One region of the Photobacterium sp. 53610 genome, then DNA from elsewhere that is predicted to be linked to it. Evidence: predicted binding sites of a transcription regulator. Region 1 holds the regulator's gene; the other holds the start of a gene.
The links. Region 1 encodes MetJ, which represses methionine synthesis genes. Its sites were predicted from a motif close to TTAGACNTNTANANGTCTAA; they were not measured.
Positions count from the first base shown of each region.

Region 2: a site for MetJ is predicted at 1,734-1,753, ahead of metH (methionine synthase). Genes of this name have one in related genera too.

Region 1 is NZ_JAXOFS010000008.1:57,937-61,359, forward strand. It holds gene SPK40_RS17425 (bifunctional aspartate kinase/homoserine dehydrogenase II) at 1-662, opposite strand, end outside; gene SPK40_RS17430 (O-succinylhomoserine (thiol)-lyase) at 659-1,828, opposite strand; gene metJ (met regulon transcriptional regulator MetJ) at 2,014-2,331, shown strand; gene SPK40_RS17440 (malic enzyme-like NAD(P)-binding protein) at 2,409-3,423, opposite strand, start outside.
Region 2 is NZ_JAXOFS010000009.1:1,070-4,492, forward strand. It holds gene metA (homoserine O-acetyltransferase MetA) at 1-201, shown strand, start outside; gene SPK40_RS17865 (cation:proton antiporter) at 272-1,609, opposite strand; gene metH (methionine synthase) at 1,809-3,423, shown strand, end outside.

The sequences.
Region 1 (3,423 bases):
ATTGTCACCCGGCTGACACCCGCCAGCGCACCGATGACAGTCGCAGAATAGTCAGAGCCGTTTCGGCCCAGCAGTACGGTCTCCCCGCCCTGATTCGCGGCCATAAATCCTGTAATCACCAGACGGTGACCGCTGTGCTGCGCCAGCTCATTCTGAAGCAGCGGCAGGGAACGGCCGCGATCAACCTCCGGCTGAGCTGCCCGTTCGGCCCGAAGGAAGAGTCGTGAGTCCAGTGCCCGTGCCGCCATTGCTTTCTGAGACAACAACGCAGCCAGCAACCGGGATGACCACAGCTCGCCGTGACCCAGTACCCAGGCCTGTCTGGCCGGGGTCATATCACTGCCGGAAAGCTGGCCCAGTGCACTGAATTCCAGATGCAGGGCTGTCAGGAGCTCATCAGCTTCCCCACCATCCAGCAGCTCCTCAACCAGATGCTGCTGAAAATTCCGCAAGTCCTGCAGGCTCTCATGCGCCAGACGACCATCCTGATTCAGCAGCGACAGCCACTGAATGAGCCGGTTCGTCGTTTTCCCGGCCGCCGAGACCACAATCAGATCTTCTGCATCAGAATACTGCAGCAAAATGTCAGCAACATTCCGGAAGCAACCGGCATCCGCCAGACTGCTGCCGCCGAATTTGTGTAACTGCCGTCCCTGGGTCATGCGCTGATCTCCGCAGCTTTAGCAAAGGCCTGCGCCAGATCGGCAATCAGATCTTCCGCATCTTCCAGTCCCACTGACAAACGCAGCAGGGACGGCAGCAGGCCAGCCTCCAGCTGAGCTTCATCAGACATCGCCCGGTGGGTCATGCTGGCCGGGTGGGCAATCAGACTTTCCGTTCCCCCCAGCGATTCCGCCAGCGAGAAACATTCCAGCGCAGCCACAAAGACTTTCAGCTGCTCCATACTGCCCGCCAGTTCGAAACTCAGCATAGAGCCAAAACCCGCCTGTTGCTTCGCCGCAATGTCATGCCCCGGATGATCCGCGAGACTCGGATGATAAATCTGACCCACCAGCGGCTGGGTCTGCAGATAGGCCAGCAAACGGGCTGAGTTTTCCTCATGCATGCGCATCCGAGGAACCAGAGTCCGGACCCCACGCAGGGTCAGATACGCATCAAACGGCGCGCCGGTGGCACCGATACAGTTCGCCCACCAGGACAGTTTTTCAGCATGCTCGCTGTCTTTGGCAATCAGCACCCCGCCCACAACATCGGAGTGACCATTGATGTACTTGGTTGTCGAATGCACGACGAAGTCCGCGCCCAGCGCAATCGGCTGTTGCAGGGCCGGAGACAGGAAAGTGTTATCGACGGCGACCAGCGCGCCAACCGTATGGGCCAGCTCACATAACTGAGCCACATCCACCACACGCAGCAAAGGGTTAGAAGGTGTTTCAACCCAGACCAGCTTCGGTTTTTTTGCCAGTGCCGCAGCCAGCGCCTGGGCGTCGCCCTGATCGACAAACTGCACCTTGAAATCCCCTTTACCGGCCCGGGTATTAAACAAGCGGTAAGTCCCGCCGTAGCAGTCATGCGGTGCCACAACCAGATCTTCCGGTCCCAGCTGGGCGGTCGCCAGCAGGTTGATGGCCGCAGTCCCGCAACTGGTCACCACGGCCCCGGCACCGCCTTCCAGCTCCGCCAGCGTATCCGCCAGCAGGTTTCGGGTCGGATTGCCCGAGCGGGAATAATCGTACTGGGGCAACGTCCCGAGTTCAGGAAAGCCATAGGTTGAGGTCAAGTAAATCGGTGGGACCACTGCGCGAAAAGGCTGATCCGTTTCAATGCCGCTGCGTACAGCGATTGTTGCTGTTTTCTTGTCGCTCATCTTCTAGCTTCCTTGTTCCTTGGGGTGGCCGGGGCCGACGGTCATCAAATTCCCACAACCTTAGCTACATTTAAAAAAGACGTCAACACTTCCAGACGTCCATATGTCTTTGCTTGTGGCAGTAAATCCCGCTAAAATTCCCCCATACAATATTTCAAAACCCTATATCGCTGAGAAGGTAAACAATGGCAAAGTGGAACGGTGAGTACATCAGCCCTTATGCGGAACATGGCAAGAAAAATGAGCAGGTCAAAAAAATCACTGTCTCTATCCCATTAAAGGTTCTGAAGATCCTCACGGATGAACGCACCCGTCGTCAGGTGAACAACCTGCGGCATGCCACCAACAGCGAACTGCTGTGTGAAGCATTTCTCCATGCTTATACCGGTCAGCCATTACCAACCGATGACGACATCCGGAAGGACCGTCCAGACGATCTGCCTGCAGAAGCGAAGGCCATCATGGAAAGCCTAGGCATCGAATACGAAGACATTAACGAATAAAAAAGATAGTCGGCCGAAGTAAAAAAAAAACCAGCCTGACGGCTGGTTTTCAATGCAAAACGCAAAATGATGTCTCTTTACACTTCCATGTAACCCACAGGCATTTCGATGCGGGCAACGCCTGACTCTACCGCAGCAACAGCGACCGCTTTCGCAACGCGAGGCAGCAAACGCGGATCCATTGGCTTAGGAATAATATAGTCAGGACCGAACTCCAATTTCTCAACACCAGCCGCCTTGGCCACTTCCGCCGGAACCTTTTCTTTCGCCAGTTCACGGATGGCATGAACCGCAGCCAGTTTCATCTCGTCATTAATCTCGCTGGCACGCACATCCAACGCACCGCGGAAAATGAACGGGAAACAAATCACGTTGTTCACCTGGTTCGGATAATCCGAACGGCCGGTCCCCATGATGAGATCATCACGCACGGCATGAGCCAGCTCCGGCTTAATTTCCGGATCCGGGTTAGAACAGGCAAACACAACAGGCTTTTCAGCCATCAGCTTCAGTGCTTCAGCAGACAGCAGATCCGGACCAGACACGCCCACAAAAATGTCGGCACCCTCAATCACGTCTTCCAGAGTACGCTTGTCGGTATTGTTAGCAAACAGCTGCTTGTATTCGTTAATGTCGTCACGACGGGTGTGGATCACACCTTTACGGTCCAGCATGTAGATCTTTTCACGCTGGGCACCACACTTAATCAGCAGTTCCATACAGGCAACTGCCGCCGCGCCCGCACCCAGACAGACGATCACCGCTTCATTGATATCTTTGCCCTGCAGTTCCAGTGCATTGAGCATCCCGGCTGCAGTTACAATTGCGGTACCGTGCTGGTCATCATGGAAGACCGGCACCTGGCAACGTTCAATCAGACGCTTTTCAATCTCAAAACAGTCAGGTGCTTTGATATCTTCCAGGTTGATCCCGCCGAAGGTGTCGGCAATGTTTGCGACCGTATCGACAAACTCGTCGATGGTGCGGTGTTTAACTTCGATATCAATCGAATCCAGGCCCGCGAAACGCTTGAACAGCAGCGCCTTGCCTTCCATCACTGGCTTGGATGCCAGCGGGCCGAGATTACCCAGG
Region 2 (3,423 bases), on a different contig from region 1:
ATGCGGGACTTGGGTGAAGGCATGGAGCCATGTTTGCCTGTGAATTATTATAAGGACGATAATCCGGACAATGAACCGGTTGCCAGCTGGCGCAGCCACGGGCATCTGCTTTTTTCGAATTGGCTCAATTACTGCGTTTACCAGCAGACACCATACGATCTGGAACATTTCTCAGAAGACAAGTTCACCAAAGATGACTGAGTGTTTCACGACAAGATGACAAACAAAAAAAGACCTGCGATTGCAGGTCTTTTTTGAAGGGCGATAAACGTTAAGATTTTGGATTCGTTTCAGGTTGCTGATGTGACGCGACAGCCCGCTCGCTGTCCCCGCCATGTTTAGCTTCCCAGATTTTTGCCTTTTCAATCATTGGAGTAATGGTTGAGCCCTGGATCAGGATCGAGAACACCACAACCGCATAGGTCATCACCAGAATCAGCTCTTTAACGTCAATATTTTTTTCCGGGATAACAATGACACCAGCCGGAATCGCCATCGCCATGGCCAGTGCCAGTCCGCCACGCAGGCCACCCCAGGTTAGGATCTTCACCGACTCAGGGTTGTACTTCCGGAATCGTTTAAAGCCGACATAAGAGAGTTTGACACTCAGGTAACGGGCCAGCAGGACCAGCGGCACTGCAATGACCATCAGCGTCCAGTCTTCTTCGTGGAAGCTGAAAGACAGCATGCTCATACCGATCAACAGGAATAGCACGCCATTCAGGAATTCATCAACAAGCTCCCAGAAGTGATCCAGGTGGTCCTCACTTTCTTTGGAGAAACCAATATAACGGGTCCAGTTGCCGATCATGATGCCGGAAACAACCATGGCCAGCGGGCCTGAGACATGAATGACATCAGCAAAAGCATAACCGGCGGTCGGGACACCCAGAGTCAGCAGTAACTCCATGGAGTGATCGTCGGTTGAGCTGATCAGATAGTGGAAAAGCAGGCCTAAAACAAAACCGTAAGTGATCCCGCCGATGGCTTCCTGTAAGAACAGGTGGCCAACGCCCAGCACGGTTGGTGCCTCATCACCAAAAGCGATGGTGAACAGGGTGACAAAAATGACCAGACCGAAACCATCGTTGAAGAGCGACTCGCCTTCGATCTGAGTTGAAATCCGGCGAGGCGCATGCAATTTTTTAACAATTGCAAGCACAGCAATCGGGTCCGTCGGAGAAATCAGCGCACCGAACAGCAGGCAGTAGATCAGGTCAAACTGGATGCCCACGGTCTGGCAAATCCACCAGAGCGCACCGCCGATAAAAAAGGTGGAAAACAGGGTAGCGCCAAGTGCCAGGATGGCAATTTCCCACTTTTGATCTTCGAGGTGAGGCAGCTTGATACCCAGACCGCCGGCGAAAAGCAGAAAGCCGAGAATCCCTTTCAGCAAGAAGCTTTCGAAGTCGATCTGTCCCAACTGCTCTGCGGCGATTTCTTCCAGGTGAAACCAGCCATTGTGACCCGCGATCACGATACCGAGCGATAAAACAATGGCGCCGGCAGTGATGGCAATGGTGGTTTGCATTTTGCCTATCTTATGATTAATAAATGCAATAGCCATCGCGGCAGCGGCGAGAAAACAGAGGGTACTGTATACCGACATCCTTGATCCTCATCTGTTGGAAAAGTGTTAAGCAAAAATTGTGACAGAATATAAATGTTCGGGCCTGTGATAGCCATAAAAACTTTGAGCTGATCGGTGAAGAATTAGTTTGCGCAAACGATGTATAGACGTCTAGATTTCCAATCAGGCTGTGATAGGATGATAGCAGCTGACAAGTTTAAGTGTAAGGAAGTAAGCAGTGTCGAAGGGAACGGAATTATTACACAAGCGATTAAATGAGCAGATCCTGATCATCGATGGCGGGATGGGCACCATGATCCAGAGCTATAAGCTGGATGAGCAGGATTACCGGGGTGAGCGTTTTGCCGACTGGCATTCGGACCTGAAAGGAAACAATGACCTGCTGGTCCTGACTCAGCCGCAGTTGATCAAGGATATTCACGCTGCTTACCTGGAGGCCGGGGCCGATATCCTCGAAACCAACACTTTCAATGCCACCACAATTGCGATGGCAGACTACGACATGGAAAGTCTGAGTGCCGAAATCAACCTGGCGGCCGCGAGGCTGGCCCGTCAGGTTGCAGATGAGTGGACCGCAAAAACACCGGACAAACCGCGTTTTGTGGCTGGTGTTCTTGGCCCGACCAACCGTACCTGCTCTATTTCTCCGGATGTGAACGATCCGGGATACCGCAATGTAAGCTTTGACCAGCTGGTTGAGGCGTATTCTGAATCGACCCGTGCTCTGATTGAGGGCGGTGCCGATATCATTCTGATTGAAACTATTTTTGACACGCTGAATGCAAAAGCCTGTGCCTTTGCGGTGGAGTCGGTATTCGAAGCGCTGGGACAAAGTCTGCCGGTGATGATTTCCGGGACGATCACCGATGCCTCCGGCCGTACCTTGTCCGGTCAAACGACCGAAGCTTTCTATAACTCACTCCGGCACGTCAAACCGATCTCTTTCGGTCTGAACTGCGCACTGGGCCCGGATGAACTGCGTCAGTATGTTGAAGAACTGTCTCGGATCTCTGAATGTGCTGTGTCAGCGCACCCGAACGCCGGTCTGCCAAACGCCTTTGGGGAATATGACCTGGAAGCAGATGAGATGGCCGAGCATATCCGGGAATGGGCGGAGTCCGGTTTCCTCAATCTGGTGGGGGGCTGCTGCGGGACCACACCTGAGCACATTCGTGAAATGGCCCGTGTGACGGCAAATATTCCGCCAAGGAAGTTGCCTGAATTACCCGTGGCCTGCCGGTTGTCTGGTCTGGAACCCCTGACCATCGAAAAAGAAACTCTGTTCGTCAATGTCGGCGAGCGTACCAATGTGACTGGTTCGGCCCGATTCCGCCGTCTGATCAAAGAAGAACTTTATGACGAGGCACTGGAAGTGGCGCGTCAGCAGGTAGAGGCTGGTGCGCAGATCATCGATATCAATATGGACGAAGGTATGCTGGATGCGGAAGCTGCCATGGTGCGGTTTCTGAACCTGTGTGCCTCTGAACCGGAAATTTCCCGCGTCCCCATTATGATTGACTCGTCTAAGTGGGAAATCCTTGAAGCGGGTCTGAAATGTGTTCAGGGTAAGCCGATTGTTAACTCAATCTCACTCAAGGAAGGCAAAGAGAAATTTGTTGAGCAGGCTAAATTAATCCGTCGCTACGGTGCGGCGGTGATCGTCATGGCGTTCGATGAGGTGGGTCAGGCGGATACCCGTGAGCGGAAGATCGAAATCTGTACCAATGCGTATCGTGTGCTGGTCGATGAAGTGGGTTTCCCGCCGGAAGATATTATTTTTGACCCGAATATCTTTGCGGTCGCGACAGGAATTGAAGAGCACAATAACTACG